Regions from separate parts of the Paenisporosarcina sp. P4_D4 genome, predicted to be linked through region 2. Evidence: riboswitches for the same ligand, from Rfam matches in the RefSeq annotation. Region 2 holds a riboswitch; each other region holds the start of a gene.

Region 1 (4,511 bases), on a different contig from region 2:
TTGCCGATAATAAAATTCCTGCTACAAATTTCTTCATCATTTTCTCTCCCTTTTTTTGTTTATTTGATCGAGCTTTCACCCGAAAGCACCTTAACGTTTGTCTGTTTTTGTTGTGATCGAATCTCCCACCCATTGGATGATAAAGACAATTAGTAAAATGATAATTGTGGAAACAACTGTTACATCTCCCCTACTGCGTTGGAAGCCATCTAAAAATGCGAGTGTTCCAAGACCGCCCGCTCCAATAATTCCTGCCATCGCGGTATAACCTACAAGGGCAATTGCTGTAACGGTCAGTCCTGAGATTAATGCAGGCATGGACTCTGGAAGAAGCACTTTCCAAATGATTGTGGAAGTTTTAGCGCCCATTGAGCGAGCAGCTTCAATTACACCTTTATCTATTTCACGTAATGCAATCAGGACCATGCGGGCATAAAATGGTGCTGCACCTATGATTAGTGCCGGTAATGCAGCATTTGCCCCACGAATCGTACCGAGTAGGAATTTAGTAAACGGAATCAACAAAATAATTAAGATGATAAACGGGATGGATCTGAAAATATTAACGAACGCCCCTGTTAACCAGTACACTATTTTATTTGCCCATAATTGACGAGGGCTAGTTACAAACAGCAAAATTCCAAGTGCAAGTCCGATTATGAAAGTTAAAACGGTAGCCATTGAAGTCATATATAACGTTTCAAGTGTGGCTTCCCACATTTTTTCCCAATCCACATTCGGTAGAAGGTTTTCAATCATGTGAAATCACCTCCGTATGAACATCTTGTCCATGTAAATAATCAATCGCTTGATTGATGGCATTTGAATCGCCATCGATTTGTAAATATAACGTTCCATATGCACCATTTTGAGTTTGTGCGATATTCCCTTGAACGATGTTAACTTCTACTTGATATTGCTTAATTAATCTTGATAGAATCGGTTGCTCCGTTCTATCTCCGACAAAAACTAGTTTCACAAGCTTGCCTGAGGGATATTGCTCTACCAAATGAGCAATCGTCTGGCTGGCTGACTCCGGACCATTTACCTGGGCAACAAAACGTTTCGTAATGGGTTGTTCAGGAGTTTGGAATATTTGAAGTACACTTCCCATTTCAACCACTTTTCCAGCTTCCATGACTGCAACCCGATGACAAATTTTACGGATGACATGCATTTCATGTGTAATCAGGACAATTGTCAAACCCAACCGTTTGTTGATATCTACCAATAGTTCCAATATGGCATCTGTTGTTTCAGGGTCAAGTGCTGATGTCGCTTCATCACATAGCAGCACTTCAGGATTATTGGCAAGGGCACGTGCAATTCCTACCCGTTGCTTTTGACCGCCGGATAATTGGGAAGGGTATGCTTTCTCCCTGCCTGTCAATCCAACTAGTTCGATTAATTCTTTAACTCGTTCTGAACGTTGCGTTTTGCTAATCCCTGCAATTTCTAGTGGGAATGAGATATTTTCCTCGACTGTCCGCGACCATAGTAAGTTGAAATGTTGAAAAATCATGCTTACTTTTTGTCTTGCACTACGAAGATCCTGTCCTGAACTGGACGAGATTTCGTGTCCATTTACAGTGACACTACCTGAAGTAGGTTTTTCCAAGCCATTTAATAATCGGATCAAAGTACTTTTTCCTGCTCCACTGTAACCGATTATGCCAAAAATCTCGCCTTGATCAATCGTCACATTCACGTCATCTACCGCTATGAGTTGTCCATTACCGGTTTCAAACCGTTTTGATAAGTTTTTTAATTGAATCATATTCACTTCACCTCTGAATTTATACACCATTTTATTTGTTTTCTTTATCATGCATTTGCACTGGCTGCATGTTTCGCATGAGTCAAGAAGTTTAAAACCACTTACCTGCACTCAAGCATAACGCGCGCAAATAAACTCTTTCATTTCATTTAATATCAACATCATTTTATTGAAATATCCTAAAAAAATAAAAATCCCTTCCGCAGACAAGCAGAAGGGACTAATGCACAATTATATACGTTAGACCGTTCTCTCATCTTTCAAAGCGAATTCGCTTTGAGTGATTTGGCACCATTTCACAAATTGTGACGGTTGCCGGGCTTCATAGGGCACTTCCCTCAGCCTCTCTTTATAAGAGTTTACGATATTAAGTTTTTAGTTACGAATGATAATGTAACACGTTCAAATGCGAACGTCAATTTTTTTTTTGCAAACGATTATATAGATAGGGAACTGATTGAAAAGCATAAACTTTTTCAACTATTTGACCATTTTCCGCAATGAGTAAACAAGGGACGCTTTGGATTTGATAATCGACCGCTAAACTTTCTACATAGTTCAAGTTTGCTTTCCCTATTTGCAAATCTGGCAAAAGTTCTTCCACAACGTCCATCATTTTTGAGGCAACTTGGCAAGTTCCACACATGGGCGTATATAAATAATAAGCTGCCCTCTTTGCGTTTTGAGAATGATTTTCCCACTCCGCTCGCGTCCATTCTTTCATTGTATTCATCCTTTAGGCAATAAATTCCGCTTTAACATCGATATTCGCTCCGAGCAACACAGTCGCTAGAACTTTCATTGGTGTAGTCGCAACTTCTCGGTAGGCTGGATCAGTATATAAATGAAGTGCTTCGGGAAATTCACGTTTAATGAGCGCACGTAATTTCTCTCCGGACTTATCAGCATCGACAAATACATAAATCTCCAACTGATCGTAGGGGGCTAATATTTCTTCCAATCGCGTGGGGCTGACTGTTCCGTTCGTGCAGATAATTTCAACTGGCTCTGCAATAAGTCGCAGAATCCGCTGTTTATCTGATCGACCTTCTACAATTATGACTTTATCTATTGGCATGGGATCACTCCTGGCTGTACTGACATAAAAGATTGTTTAAAAAGTTTTCTTGAAACGGAGTCCATCAGGTTGCAACTCTTCCCGATCACAACCATTGCCACTCTTTTCAATATCCCGTTTTAAACTCGCTGTTATAATCGACATATGCAAAAAACGCCGAACAAATGTCGGCGTTCAACTAACGATATTACTCTTGTGTCATTTCTTCGTATTGCTCAGCCGTCATTAATGAGTCCACTTCAGACAAATCTGTAGGTTCTACAACGATCATCCATGCATTCTCGTATGGAGATTCATTCACGAATTCAGGACTGTCTTCCAATCCGCTGTTCACTTCAACTACTTTACCACTGATTGGTGCGTATAGCTCAGAAACTGTTTTAACAGATTCAACACTGCCAAATGGTTCGTTCGTTTTGATTTCGTCGCCTACTTGTGGAAGTTCTACGAATACAATATCACCAAGCTCAGATTGAGCGAAGTTAGTGATGCCGATGCGTGCTTTTCCATCTTCAACTTTAACCCATTCGTGTTCCTCAGAGTAGCGTAATTCTTTTGGTGTGCTCATTAATACCCCTCCAAATATGTAATATATTCAACTTCAGTTTGACATAATCTTTCCTTAAAAACAAGAACAGAAAATCAGCTTTTCCAATTCACAGTAAAATCCGACTCCTTAAAACCTACTGTGGCTTTCAAGCCGTCCGTCACAAGGGGTCTCTTAATGAGCATCCCGTCTGAAGCAAGCAATTCATATTGTTCTTCATCTGACATCGTCGGCAGTTTATCTTTTAAACCAAGCTCCCTGTATTTCATTCCACTCGTGTTATAAAACTTCTTAAGCGGCAACCCACTTGTCTCTACGATCTTTTTCAACTCTTCCTTTGAAGGGGGAGTTTCTACAATATGTACATCATGATACGTAAGACCTTCGGCATCCAACCATGCTTTAGCCTTTTTGCAAGTACTACATTTCGGATATCCATAATACGTAATAGCCATCATTAAACCTCCTTATCATCATTTTAACCAGTCTATCAAAAAATAAATCCGAACACCTCATCAGAAGCGTTCGGATTTTTTATTCTACGTTTTTCTTTGCGTCAATCAAATATTTTCACTTGTTTATTTCCAGTTTTGAAGGAAGTTCTCCTTAGGTTCATCGAAGAACCTATCGGTGATTTTTAGTATTAATAGTTTTCTTAAAATACAAACAAGGCGAAGTGGCAGAAGCACTTCGCCTTGTTCAATAATAGGGTCAAATATCGAAATTTTATTAAACTACGTATTTCACAGCGTCAATCAATTTAACCGAAGCTTCACGTTTTTTGGCAATTACATTATAAGGAGTAGAGCGAGTCAATTTACGCAGTGCAGAAAGCATCATGCGTAAGTTATCGCCTTCAACTGCAGCAATCAATGTTTCTTTCGCATCTTTTTCGATACATTCAAAAGCTTCCTGACAGAAGATTTGAGTGTATAGAAGTTTTTGGTTCGCTTTATCAACACCGTCACGCTGGATTGCTTTCTCTGAACGCAGAACAGCTGATTCCATTGCGAATAGATTGTTCACGATGTCCGCAATGTTTGTCAATACTTCTTGTTCAGTTTCAAGTTTTGTACCGTAACGTTGAGCCGCTAAACCTGCAGCTAGCA
Region 2 (4,511 bases):
TGACCAACTGTGCCAAAACCTAAGATTGCTGCTTGAATCGTCGCCATGACTTTACCCCCAAGTGAACAGATAATATATCTCCCCATGTCTCAAATTCAGTCAGAAAGCCATCATGACCGAATCTTGTGTTGACCATACAGAAATGATGATTAGGAACGAGATGCGCAAAAGAGCAAATGTCCTCAGGTGGATATAGTAAATCATATGTGAATGCTATGGTAATCACTTTTGCTTCAAATTGCTTTGCCGCAATTTCTATACCCCCTCTATCCCTTCCGATATCATGGGTATTCATTGCTCTTAACAAGGTAAGGTAGCTATTCGCATCAAAACGGTTAGCCAGTTTTACCCCTTGATATTTCATATAGGATTCGATTTCGAACAATCCATCGCTTCTGGTCTTTCTGGCAAAACGGTTCTTATGTAATTGTTCACTACGATAAGTAACCAGCCCCGCCATTCGAGCCGTTTCAAACCCCTTGATCTCCGAGGAACAGGTATAGTTTCCATTGAGATAATTCGCATCCGTCTCAATTGCATGGATTCCAATGTAGTTAAAAGCAATACCTGTGTCACTTAGATAAGGGGTAACTGCTAAAGGAATAAGAATATCCATATCTTTTGGATAAAGTAATCCCCACTCCAAAACACGCATGCCACCAAGTGACCCACCAACTACCGCATGAAGCCGATTAATACCCAAAGCTAGTAATGCCTTTTTTTCCGCATGCACCATATCACGAATTGTAATTGTCGGAAAGGATGATCGATATGGATTGCCTGTAGAGGGATTGATGGTCAACGGCCCCGTCGTACCCGAGCATCCTCCAAGGACATTCAGTGTAATAACTCGAAAAGAGTCGGTATCAATATTCTTTCCCGGTCCAATTAACCCGCTCCACCAGCCCGGTGATTCCTTTGATCCAACGGCATATTGATTGCCAGTTAACGCATGACAAACCAAAACAACTGGTGCTTCTGAAGGACCAAGAGTTTCATATGAAAGTTCAACATGCTCAAGCCATTCTCCAGACTCTAGTTGAAAATTCCCGATTGTCACACTTCCTGTTGCCATTAAATTCACCTCCACATTAAACCGTTACGACGGTGGCATGTTCTATTGCTTTCCCCAAATCGGCTACCAGGTCTTTCACAGATTCCAATCCTACTGATAGACGAATCAACTCTTCCGTTACACCCGATTGCTTCAACTCTTCACTGCTTAACTGTTGATGGGTTGTTGAAGCAGGATGGATAATGAGCGATTTTGCATCCCCTACATTAGCCACATGCGACCAGATTTGGACATGGTCGATAAGTTTTCGTCCTGCTTTCCGACCTCCTTTAATGCCAAAATTCACAATCGAGCCGTATCCATTCTTTAAGTACTTGTTTGCCAATTGATGAGATGGATGAGATTCGAAACCATTGAAACTTACCCATTCTACTGCCGGATGATTTGCTAAGTATTGTGCGACTGCAATTGCATTTTCATTATGTTTCGGTACGCGGAGATGCAATGTTTCAAGACCTTGCAAAAAAGCGAATGCATTATCCGGGCTTAGGCATGGACCGAAGTCACGCAGTAGCTGGACCCGCAGTTTAATCGCGAAAGCCACTTGGGGGACATCAATCCCGTAACGAAGGCCATGGTAGCTCGTATCCGGTTCCGTAAAGCCAGGAAACTTCTCGCTGTTCCAATCAAACTTACCTGCATCCACAACGACACCGCCGATTGACGTACCGTGTCCCCCAATCCATTTCGTAGCTGAATGAACGACTACATCCGCACCGAATTCGATAGGGTTGCTTCCGTATGGCGTTGCAAACGTATTATCGATAATCAACGGAATTCCGTTCTCGTGTGCAATGTCAGCTACAGCTTCTACGTCCAAAACATGAAGGCTTGGGTTTCCGATGATTTCCCCGAAAATGGCTTTCGTTTTATCGGTAATGGCCCCGCGGAAATTCTCAGGATCGGTGGAATCTACAAACTTCACCGTGATTCCATACCGTGGAAGTGTATTGGCAAATAGATTGTAGGTCCCACCATACAAATTGCCAGCAGCGACGATTTCATCACCGGCTCCTGCTACATTCAGAATGGAGAAGGCTATCGCAGCCATGCCACTCGATAGGGCTACCGCTGCTGTGCCACCTTCCAATAACGCGATTCGCTGTTCAAATACGTCCACAGTCGGGTTGCCGATGCGTGAATAAATGTGTCCAGTTTCCTGCAAGGCGAATAAGTTTTGGGCATGTTCCGTATCTCTGAAAACAAAAGAAGTTGTTTTGTAGATTGGCACTGCACGGGAACCCGTGATTGGGTCCGGCTGCTGACCTCCGTGTAAAAGTAGAGTTTCCGGTTGAAGATTTGTCATTGTTTTCCCTCCTGGATTGTGTTTTAGATGGAAGTGTGGAGGCGAAAGAGGAGTTTTATGAACAGAAAAAAGCCCCGTCTTCGCTTAAGAAGAGGGGCTCACAAGTGCGTGATCCTCCTCTTATCTTTCAGATCTCCACTAAAGAAATCTGTAGGAATTAGCACCTTTGCAAGTTAATCACTTGCCGGTTGCCGGGCATCGCAGGGCCTAGTCCCTCCGCCACTCTAGATAAGAGTATTTGATTTAGTTTTCCATCTTGAGAATCAGTATATGTTTAATATCCATAAATAGTCAAGAATTATTTATATAATTTTTTGAAACTTCTGCCAACACTCAAACGTTTAAAGAGTTAGTGAAAAAAAGGGGTTGGGAATATGAATCTTGCATTATGGGTGCTAATCACCTTACTATCAGGTTATTTAATTGGCTGTCTCCACGGTTCAAATGTGGCGCAACGGCTTTCTGGGGTGAATGTAAAGGAACAGGGAGTAAAGAATGCGGGGGCATCCAATGCCACTATTGTATTAGGCTGGAAATACGGGGCACTCGTTGCATTTGTTGATATTGGTAAAGGAATACTTGCAATCGTCCTTTTGCGTCTTATATTCGAATCTACTGATCTTTCCTTGGAGTATCAATGGGTCCTATTATTTCTTGTGGGGGCATCTGTCGTAATAGGTCACAATTATCCATTTCAGATGCATTTTGATGGTGGTAAAGGAACGGCATCTGTTATTGGAGTGATGTTAGTACTGGATTGGAGAATCGGATTGGTTGGACTTATCTTGCTGATTGTCGTTTCATTGGTGACAGATTACTTATTAATCGGTGTACTGTTCTTATATATTACATATATCATTTTAGCCTTTTTGATTACAGAAAGTACTATGCCAATTGTCATAACCACCGCACTCTTCTTACTTGCGTTATGGAAGCATCGCGAGAATATACACCGTTTGAGATCCGGGATGGAACCACGAGTTTCTTCGGTTATCAAAAAGAAAAAAGTGACTCACTCCAATTAATTGGGGAATCTATTTTTTATTCCGAATTTACTAAAAAGTCGTTAAAATTTCATTCGGCCAGAACAATCATTATTCCGTGAACCGAATGAAAGTGCTAAACTGAGGTAAGGGGTAAAGACTACTGGCCCGCATCATGTCGGTCAATATCTGCCCGACTCCGAACCAACTTTTCTAAGGGAGATGAAACCATGCAAGAAACATTAATCGAACGCCTTGTACGTTATGCCAAAATTGATACACAATCAGATGCTGAAAGCACCACTTGTCCATCTACACCAGGTCAGTGGGACTTATTGCACGAACTAGAAAAAGAATTGGCTTCAATCGGAATGGAAGACATTTCACTTGATGACAATGGTTATTTATTTGCCACTTTGCCTGCAAATTCAGAACGTGAATTGCCAACAATCGGCTTTTTAGCTCACGTCGACACAGCAACTGATTATACAGGTAAGAATGTAAACCCTCAGCGTATCGATTGCTATGAAGGTGGCGACATCCGATTAAACGAAGAAACCGTTATGTCTCCTGACGATTTCCCAGAGCTTAATAATTATATCGGGCACACTTTAATAACAACAGATGGCACGACTTTACTAGGTGCCGACAACAAAGCAGGAATTGCTGAAATTATGACAGCTATGGAGTTTCTAATTAATAATCCAGACATTAAACACGGCAAACTTCGTGTTGCCTTTACTCCAGACGAAGAAATTGGGCGTGGGCCACATAAATTTGATGTTGAAAAATTTGATGCCAAGTATGCTTATACAATGGATGGCGGACCTCTTGGAGAACTTCAATTTGAAAGTTTCAATGCAGCTGGTGCTAAAGTTATCACACGTGGGACAAGCGTTCATCCAGGTTCAGCTAAAAACAAAATGGTGAACGCTCTGACCATCGCCATGAAGTTCCAATCTTATATGCCTGCAGATGAAGTGCCTGAGAAGACTGAAGGACATGAAGGATTCATCCACTTGATGAATTTCAACGGGCATGTAGAAGAAGCCAAATTGTCTTATATCGTACGTGACTTTGACCGTGAAAAATTCGAAGCGAAGAAAGCATTATTTGAAGAAGCTGCTTCAAAAATCAAAGCAGAATA
Region 3 (4,511 bases), on a different contig from region 2:
GACACCGCCATAGCCGTTTGGAGTGAAACCCAGCTTTTGTTCATAGAAAGTTATGGCGGTTTCGATATCTTTCGCTGGGCTTAAAGGGGTCAAGCTCTTGAAATTAATAGATTCACTCATTCATTGTCACCACTTTCTCAAAAGATAGCCAGCTTACCGATCCGATCTACCGCTTCTTCCAATCGTGGCTCATCAACTAATAACCCAACCCGAATATAGCCTTCTCCAAATTCACCGAAGCCATTTCCTGGGGCTACGGCTACGTCTGCTTCATTTAAAAGTTTGTCTGTAAATTCTTGGCTGGTATATCCTTTTGGAACGGGTAACCAAGCAAAGAATGAGCCTGTAGGGGCTTCTACTTCCCAACCAATCCGTTTACATGCGTTGATAAAGGTATTGCGACGGTTTTCGTAGCGCTCGACCAATGAGGAAACGCATAATTGATTTTCATTCAAAGCAGCGACTGCAGCATGCTGTATTGCAGGGAAAAGGCTGACGAATAAATGGTCTTGAATCAGGTTCAGGGCTTCAATCATCTCTTTGTTACCAACTGCAAAACCGACACGCCATCCTGCCATGTTGTAGGTTTTAGATAACGTATACATCTCAATTCCTATTTCCTTAGCTCCTTCAGCTTGTAGGAAACTTACCGGTTTAACACCGTCAAATCCAATGGCTCCATAGGCGAAATCGTGTGATACAGCAATTCCATTTTCTTTTGCGAACTCGACGGTTTGGTTGAAGAATTCAAGGTCTGCCGTTGCTCCAGTTGGATTATTTGGATAGTTAAGATACATGAGTTTTGCGCGTTCTTTCGTGTCTTGAGAAAGCATATTGTAATCAGGTAAAAAGTTGTTTTCGGCGACTAGTGGCAATGTTTCATATTGAACGTCAGCCATGACGACTCCAGATAAATAATCCGGATAACCTGGGTCAGGCAGTAACATCAAATCTCCAGGATTCAGTACAGCAATCGGCAACTCCACAAGTCCAATCTTCGTTCCGAATAAAACCGCAACTTCTGTAGTTGGGTCAATCTCAACATTGTATTCTCTTTTATAAAAGTCTGCTGCAGCTTCCTTCAATTCGCCAATTCCACGAAATGGCGAATATTTATGTGTAAGGGGATTTTCTGCAGCTTCTTGTAAGGCTTTTACGATGTGTGGAGGTGTTGGTTGGTCAGGATTTCCTTGACCTAAATTGATCACATCGCGACCCTGTGCTACTGCAGCTCCTACTTTTTGAACAAGTGAAGCAAAGAATTGTGGTGGTAATTGTTGAAGCTTCTTAGAAAGTTCCATGGTTTTTCCTCATTTTCTGAAATAGTTGCAATCATCAGCCAAATCTTATAATCTTTTGTGTATCTTGTCTACAGGGGGTGTACCCATGAAAATCGCATGCATTCAGCTCGACGTAGCGTTTGCCGAGCCTGAAAAAAATTTTTACAACGTTCAAAAGTACATAAAAAAGGTCGCAAGTGAGGGTGCAGAGCTCGTTGTATTACCTGAAATGTGGAATACTGCTTATGCATTAACGGAGTTAGAACATCTTGCAGACGTCGAAGGGCAACGAACAAAAGAATTTCTTTCCGAGCTGGCCCGTACATATCATGTCCATATCGTAGGAGGGTCGGTTTCTACGAAAAAAGGAGACAGCTTCTACAACACAATGTACATCTATTCGAATGAGGGTAACCTAGTGTCCGAATATGATAAAGCGCATTTGTTCCGTCTCATGGATGAACATCTATACTTAAAAGCAGGAAATCAATCAAATGTATTTTCATTAGGTTCTATTCAAGCAGGAGGGGTCATATGTTATGACCTAAGGTTTCCTGAATGGTTAAGGTCACATGCATTAGCCGGAGCGAAAGTGCTCTTCTTACCAGCACAATGGCCTGAAACTCGTATTGATCATTGGAGAATCTTGCTTCAAGCCCGTGCAATCGAAAATCAATGTTTTGTCATCGCCGTCAATCGAACTGGGAACGATCCGAACAATCAGTTCAATGGCCAATCCATGATCATTGCACCTTGGGGGAAAGTGTTATGGACTGGAGCTGATGATGAAGAGTACGCAATCATTGATGTTGATTTTTCAGAAGTTGAAGAGGTACGTACTCGCATACCGGTATACGAGGATCGCAGACCTTCGCTATATGAACCTTTGTTTGAAAAATGAAAATAATTTTCAAAAAGTGTTTGACACGTGTATAAAAACATCGTAAGATTTACTTCAGCAACAAAACAACCAAACAACTACATATGGAAATTTATCAAGAGAGACCGAGGGATAGGCCCTATGACGTCCGGCAACCCCCAGCACGAGCTGGGAAGGTGCCAATTCCTACAGAATGATTTCATTCTGAAAGATAACCAAAAATCCATTTTTCGGTGCCTCTTTCATGATGAAAGGGGCATTTTTTATTTGGCAAAAAGGAGCTTGTGATGATAAAAATTAATGATTTATCTAAAGAGTACATAACGAAAAAAGGAACGGTTATAGGTGTTGATCGCGTAAATCTCACCATCAATGAAGGGGAAGTGTTCGGTATTGTCGGATACTCAGGTGCAGGCAAAAGCTCATTATTGCGGTGCATCAATCTACTTGAACGGCCAACAAGCGGACAAATTGAAGTGAATGGACTGGACCTCACAAAATTAAAAGGAGAAAAATTACGTAAAGCCCGCTTGAAAATCGGCATGATCTTTCAACACTTTTACTTAATCAGTCAAAAAACAGTTGCTCAGAATATTGCCTTCGCATTAAAGGCAGCTAATACACCAAGTGAAAAAATGGAGACCCGCGTTTTGGAGTTACTAGAAATGGTTGGTTTGACAGATAAGAAAGATGTTTATCCGGCCCAATTAAGCGGTGGACAGAAGCAGCGTGTCGGAATTGCTCGTGCACTGGCAAACAATCCTTCCGTCCTGCTGTGTGACGAAGCAACTTCAGCGCTTGACCCGAATACGACCTTATCTATTCTGCGCTTGCTCAAAAAAATCAATCGCGAATTGAACATCACCATTGTGTTGATCACACACGAAATGAATGTGGTAAAAGAAATATGTGATCGCATGGCCATCATGCAAGATGGACGGGTGGTTGAAGAGGGAACGGTCTACGATATTTTCTCCAATCCAAAAGCAGAATTGACGAAAGAGTTCATCAGTAGCGTCGTCTCATTCGAAGTACCCCAATCCATTTTGGATCAAGTCACTGGGCGTATTGTGAAAGTGCTATTTAAAGGCAATGTGGCGGGAGAAGGTGTCATCTCGGATATGATTCAGAATTTTGATGTACGAGGAAATTTCTTGCATGGCGCGATTGAATACATTCAGGAAATACCACTCGGTTTGTTTTTGATGGAAATTCAGGGACAACCAGAAAATATAACAAGAGCCATCACGTATATGGAAGGACGTGGGGCGCAAGTGGAGGTGGTACGTAATGGGAATTGATATACCGCATGTAATTGAAATGTGGCCAGACATCCTGAATGCATTCGGGCAATCGATGTATATGATTGGGGTTTCATTAACAGTCGCAATCATTATTGGCTTACCATTGGGGATTGTGCTTTTTGTTACAGACCGAGGTTTATTTTTAGAAAATCGATTTGTTAAAGGAACACTCGGTTTTATTGTCAATATGGTGCGTTCCATTCCATTTATCATTTTGTTGGTAGCTCTTATTCCTTTAACCAAATTACTGGTAGACTCAACGATTGGTCCAGCAGCTGCAAGTGTATCATTGTCAGTTGCCGCAATTCCTTTCTTCGCCAGAATTGTGGAAACGTCTCTTCGTGAAATTGATAAAGGGGTGATTGAAGCAGCCATTGCAGTTGGCGCGACACCTTGGATGATCATCAAGGATGTATTATTGCCTGAAGCAAAAACCAGCATCGTGCAAGGCATTACGATGACCATCATTAGTTTAGTAGCATACTCCGCCATGGCGGGTGTGGTTGGAGGCGGCGGTATTGGAGACTTAGCCATTCGCTTCGGATATTACCGTTACGATGAAACAATCATGATGGTGACAGTTGTCATTTTAATTGTTCTCGTTCAAGTCATTCAGCAGCTGGGTGACTGGACGTCAAAAGCAATAGATAAACGATAAAAAGGGAGAGAAATAGAGATGAAAAAAGTTTTATTTATGTTCATTCTAGTCTTAATGACAGCAGCACTTGCTGCATGTGGAGGAAGCGACAAAGAGTCAAAAGGTAATGCGGACAATGACAAATCAGTGACATTAGGCGGATCAGCAGGTCCATATAGCGACATGCTCAATAAGGCAATCAAACCCGCTCTTGAAGAGAAAGGATACAAAGTGAAAATCGTTGAATTCAGTGACTATATTCAACCGAATATTGCGTTGGACAATGGAGATATTGACGCAAATCTTTTCCAACACTCGATTTACTTGGAAAACTTCTCAAAAGAAAATGATATGGAATTGACAGGCTTAATTGCAGTGCCGACAGCACCAATGGGTATTTACTCCAACAA
Region 4 (4,511 bases), on a different contig from region 2:
TAAAAACGGGTAAGTTATATGTAAGCGAAGCGTCAATCAAGTGATTGATAAAAGTGCCATAGGATTGAAAATCCTCGTCATGTGCTTGTTTATTGAGAGCCGATTCTCCGTGCCCCGGTAGATCCCCCATTACAACATGAAATCCTGAACTTCTAAACTCTTCTATAACCCAGGCGTACCTACGATGATGTTCATACGCGCTGTGTACGATGGCGATGACTGCTTTAGCCTGTCCATCAGCTTCCCATTTCCACATAATCATCGCTCCTTCTATTTCTTTATTCGACGAAGTCATCCTTTTTTAGTTCCTCTTTTTTTGTATAATGAAACCATATGGCAAGAAGAAACGAGGTTTTAGAATGATTTATCCATTTAATGATAAAACACCCATGATTGACCCATCTGTTTATATTGCTGATTATGTCACAATAAGTGGTGATGTGACAATCGGTCCAGAGTCCACTATTTGGTTTAATACCATTATTCGTGGTGATGTCAATGCGACACGAATCGGCCGAAAAGTTAATATTCAAGATTTGTGTTGCCTTCATCAAAGCCCTGCCGCTCCATTAATTTTGGAAGATGAAGTCACCATCGGACACCAAGTAACTTTGCATAGCTGTACTATACGAAAAGGCGCCTTAATTGGCATGGGTTCCATTGTCCTGGATGGCGCAGAGATTGGTGAAGGTGCATTTATTGGAGCAGGCAGCTTGGTTCCACCCGGTAAAGTAATTCCCCCAGGTATGCTTGCATTGGGACGACCGGCAAAAGTGGTTCGGGAGTTGAATGCTGAAGACAAATTAGATATGGAACGTATTGTGAGAGAATATGCTGAAAAAGGACAGATTTATAAGGCAATGCAACAACAAAAGTAAACGGATAGTAAGGACCGGGTGATAGAGCCCGGTCCTTTTAATATGTTGAAGCATTCTTAAATTTATTCCCGTTCAAATTGATTTGTTCCCTTTCGCCCACTAATTTCCAATAAAAAAGCCATTCCAGGTCATACCCGGAATGGCTTCTCAATCTTAAACGCCTGCTTTTTCTTTCAAAGTAGCCGCTCTGTCTGTTTTCTCCCATGGTACATCCAAGTCTGTGCGACCGAAGTGTCCATAAGCAGCTGTCTGCTTGTAAATCGGACGACGTAGATCTAACATTTTGATGATTCCAGCTGGGCGAAGGTCGAATGAATCGCGAACAATTTCAACAAGTTTCGATTCTTCTACAGTGCCTGTACCAAAAGTATCGATTGCAATTGATACTGGTTGTGCAACACCGATTGCATATGCAAGTTGAACTTCGCAACGGTCAGCAAGTCCTGCTGCTACGATGTTTTTCGCTACATAACGTGCTGCATATGCTGCTGAACGGTCAACTTTTGTCGCATCTTTACCAGAGAATGCGCCGCCACCGTGACGAGCGTATCCACCGTAAGTATCTACGATAATTTTGCGACCAGTTAAACCAGCATCCCCTTGTGGTCCACCAATTACGAAGCGACCAGTTGGGTTAATGAAGTATTTTGTATTTTCGTCAATTAATTCTGCCGGAACGACAGGATTGATGACATGTTCTTTCAAGTTACGTTGAATTTGCTCAAGTGTTACTTCTGGGTGATGTTGAGTAGAAATAACGATTGTGTCAATACGCAACGGTTTATTGTTTTCATCATATTCTACAGTTACTTGTGTTTTGCCATCTGGACGTAAGTATGGAAGAATTTCTTCTTTACGAACTAATGCTAAACGACGAGCTAACTTATGAGCCATACTAATTGGAAGAGGCATTAATTCCGGTGTTTCATTACAAGCAAAACCGAACATTAAACCTTGGTCACCTGCACCGATTGCTTCGATGTCTGAATCTGTCATCGAACCTTCACGTGCTTCCAGTGCTCTGTCAACACCCATTGCGATGTCAGCAGATTGCTCATCGATTGCAGTCAATACTGCAGAAGTCTCTGAGTCAAAACCATATTTTGCACGTGTGTAGCCGATTTCACGAACTGTTTCACGTACGACTTTTTGAATATCCACGTATGCAGATGTTGTGATTTCACCGGCAACAAGCACTAAACCTGTTGTTACAGTTGTTTCACAAGCAACACGTGCATTTGGATCTTCAGTTAAAATAGCATCTAAAATTGCGTCTGAGATTTGATCGCAAATTTTGTCCGGATGCCCTTCTGTTACTGATTCTGATGTAAATAGACGACGAGTTGTCATTTAATATTCCTCCTATATCCTTCGAGATTGCTCTCGGAAAATTCAAACGGTACTCATTTCCCATGTCCAGCTTATTCATTAGAATAAAACCTTCCGCCTTTTCGGGCTTCTGCACACGAGGATAAAGGGAGATGTCATAAAAAAAACCCTCTCTCACGTAAAAACATGAGGAAAGGCATTCGTTAATAGGCACCTTTCACTCTTATCATCCAAGGAATACACCTTGCTTCAGGTTCAGCACCTTTGCCAATTACTACTTGGTTCATAACTGCAGGTTGCCGGGTTTCATAGGGCCTGACCCCTCCACCAGCTCGGGATAAGAGTATCCGTTCAGTTTTACATCATAATAAACTAATGAAGCCTTGTCAAATATTTTTTTCGTTCTATATAAATGTTCGAAAATCAGATAAAATTAATTAGGCTATTAGTGTAGATTATTAAGCGTAATGTGTTATACTAATTTTCGAATCAAGGTTAACCCGATTTAAGGGTAATATACGATAAAGGAAGGTACATATACATGAATTCAGTGAACACGATGAACGAGCTGAACGACTTGTTAAATGGCCAAAACGTGCATGTGCAACTTTCAGTCCCACAACTTGTGGAGAAAGCAACATTACGTGGAGAAGCTGTCTTAACACCAACTGGAGCTGTAAAAGTAGTGACAGGAAAATATACAGGACGTTCTCCTAAAGACAAATATGTTGTTGTGGAAGATAGCTCGAAAGACAAGATTGATTGGGGCTCAGTAAACCAACCAATATCATCTGAAATTTTCAACTCTTTATATAAAAAAGTTGTGAACTATTTAAAAACAAAAGAAGAGTTATTTGTCTTTAATGGCTTTGCCGGTGCGGATAAAGAATCTCGCCTTTCATTGCAAGTAATCAATGAATATGCTTGGCATAACCTTTTTGCACACCAATTATTCATTCGTCCGTCTAAAGATGAGTTGGCATCGCATGAAGCACAATTCACAATCGTTTATGCTCCGACTTTCAAAGCAGATCCTGCAATCGATGGTACAGGTTCCGAAACGTTTATCATTGTGTCAATGGAAAAACGCATCATTTTAATCGGTGGTACTGAGTATGCCGGTGAAATGAAAAAATCAATTTTCTCTATTATGAACTACTTGCTCCCTGAGCAAGGCATCCTACCGATGCACTGTTCTGCAAACGTTGGTGAAAAAGGCGATGTTGCTTTGTTCTTCGGATTGTCCGGAACAGGAAAAACAACATTATCTGCTGATGCAGATCGTAAATTAATCGGCGATGATGAGCATGGCTGGTCAGATAACGGCGTATTCAATATTGAAGGCGGCTGTTACGCAAAAGCAATTAACTTAACACGTGAAAATGAACCACAAATTTTCGATGCAATCCGTTTTGGTTCTGTATTGGAAAACGTAGTATTGGATCCTGAAACGCGTATACCTGACTACGAAAATATTTCGTTAACTGAAAACACGCGTGCCGCTTACCCATTACAAGCAATCGACAATATTGTTGATCCTTCTGTAGCAGGTCATCCAAAAACCATCATTTTCTTAACTGCTGATGCGTTTGGGGTATTACCTCCAATCAGTAAGTTGACGAAAGAACAAGCGATGTATCACTTCTTAAGTGGATTTACATCGAAGCTTGCTGGTACAGAACGTGGAATTACATCTCCACAAGCAACATTCTCAACTTGTTTCGGTTCTCCATTCCTTCCCCTTCCTGCAACTGTATATGCAGAAATGTTAGGGAAGAAAATAGATGAGCATGATGCACAAGTCTTCCTTGTAAATACTGGCTGGACAGGCGGCGAATTTGGCGTTGGTAGCCGTATGAAACTTTCTTATACACGTGCGATGGTTCGTGCTGCATTGGAAGGCAAATTAGATAATGTTGAAATGGATAAAGGTTCAGCATTCGGTTTAGCTATTCCTAAAGAAGTACCTGGCGTACCTTCTGACGTATTAAACCCACGCGATGCATGGGCGGATCCAGCAGCATACGATAAAAAAGCACAAGAATTGGCTAATCGATTCCGTGAGAACTTCAATAAATTTGGATCAGTGTCTGAAGACATTATTTCTAATGGCGGTCCAATTATCTAGAATACAAAAATGGCTTGCACTTCATGTGCAGGCCATTTTTTTTACTCCGTATATTCAAAAACTGTCTCTTCTGGAAAGTAAGATTCTATCTCTTTAGCATCCTCTTTCGTTATCTGGTAGAAAAACAATTCAGATCCGTGATATTTAACAGTACAAATATGTGCACCATTTCTCTT

The links. A riboswitch is a leader RNA that binds a small molecule or an ion and turns the genes downstream of it on or off. The one in region 2 is predicted to bind S-adenosylmethionine.
Region 1: linked by a shared signal. The riboswitch ahead of AC1DSL_RS10825 (methionine ABC transporter ATP-binding protein) and the one ahead of AC1DSL_RS00080 (O-acetylhomoserine aminocarboxypropyltransferase/cysteine synthase family protein) in region 2 are both predicted to bind S-adenosylmethionine.
Region 3: linked by a shared signal. The riboswitch ahead of AC1DSL_RS05845 (methionine ABC transporter ATP-binding protein) and the one ahead of AC1DSL_RS00080 (O-acetylhomoserine aminocarboxypropyltransferase/cysteine synthase family protein) in region 2 are both predicted to bind S-adenosylmethionine.
Region 4: linked by a shared signal. The riboswitch ahead of metK (methionine adenosyltransferase) and the one ahead of AC1DSL_RS00080 (O-acetylhomoserine aminocarboxypropyltransferase/cysteine synthase family protein) in region 2 are both predicted to bind S-adenosylmethionine.

The regions. Positions count from the first base shown of each region.
Region 1 is NZ_JBFUIO010000042.1:12,100-16,610, forward strand. Features, by position in the region: gene AC1DSL_RS10815 (MetQ/NlpA family ABC transporter substrate-binding protein) at 1-37, opposite strand, end outside; gene AC1DSL_RS10820 (methionine ABC transporter permease) at 91-759, opposite strand; gene AC1DSL_RS10825 (methionine ABC transporter ATP-binding protein) at 752-1,777, opposite strand; SAM riboswitch class I at 2,028-2,135, opposite strand; gene AC1DSL_RS10830 (thioredoxin family protein) at 2,193-2,501, opposite strand; gene AC1DSL_RS10835 (toprim domain-containing protein) at 2,514-2,855, opposite strand; gene gcvH (glycine cleavage system protein GcvH) at 3,043-3,423, opposite strand; gene AC1DSL_RS10845 (arsenate reductase family protein) at 3,498-3,857, opposite strand; gene AC1DSL_RS10850 (acyl-CoA dehydrogenase family protein) at 4,132-4,511, opposite strand, start outside.
Region 2 is NZ_JBFUIO010000001.1:12,854-17,364, reverse strand. Features, by position in the region: gene AC1DSL_RS00090 (homoserine dehydrogenase) at 1-47, opposite strand, end outside; gene metX (homoserine O-acetyltransferase MetX) at 20-1,075, opposite strand; gene AC1DSL_RS00080 (O-acetylhomoserine aminocarboxypropyltransferase/cysteine synthase family protein) at 1,092-2,381, opposite strand; SAM riboswitch class I at 2,499-2,616, opposite strand; gene AC1DSL_RS00075 (glycerol-3-phosphate acyltransferase) at 2,756-3,406, shown strand; gene pepT (peptidase T) at 3,595-4,511, shown strand, end outside.
Region 3 is NZ_JBFUIO010000013.1:43,815-48,325, reverse strand. Features, by position in the region: gene AC1DSL_RS05860 (VOC family protein) at 1-120, opposite strand, end outside; gene AC1DSL_RS05855 (aminotransferase class I/II-fold pyridoxal phosphate-dependent enzyme) at 138-1,301, opposite strand; gene AC1DSL_RS05850 (carbon-nitrogen family hydrolase) at 1,387-2,181, shown strand; SAM riboswitch class I at 2,270-2,378, shown strand; gene AC1DSL_RS05845 (methionine ABC transporter ATP-binding protein) at 2,448-3,461, shown strand; gene AC1DSL_RS05840 (methionine ABC transporter permease) at 3,451-4,122, shown strand; gene AC1DSL_RS05835 (MetQ/NlpA family ABC transporter substrate-binding protein) at 4,141-4,511, shown strand, end outside.
Region 4 is NZ_JBFUIO010000007.1:67,664-72,174, forward strand. Features, by position in the region: gene AC1DSL_RS03805 (alpha/beta hydrolase) at 1-256, opposite strand, end outside; gene AC1DSL_RS03810 (gamma carbonic anhydrase) at 360-878, shown strand; gene metK (methionine adenosyltransferase) at 1,032-2,228, opposite strand; SAM riboswitch class I at 2,428-2,551, opposite strand; gene pckA (phosphoenolpyruvate carboxykinase (ATP)) at 2,749-4,335, shown strand; gene AC1DSL_RS03825 (hypothetical protein) at 4,377-4,511, opposite strand, start outside.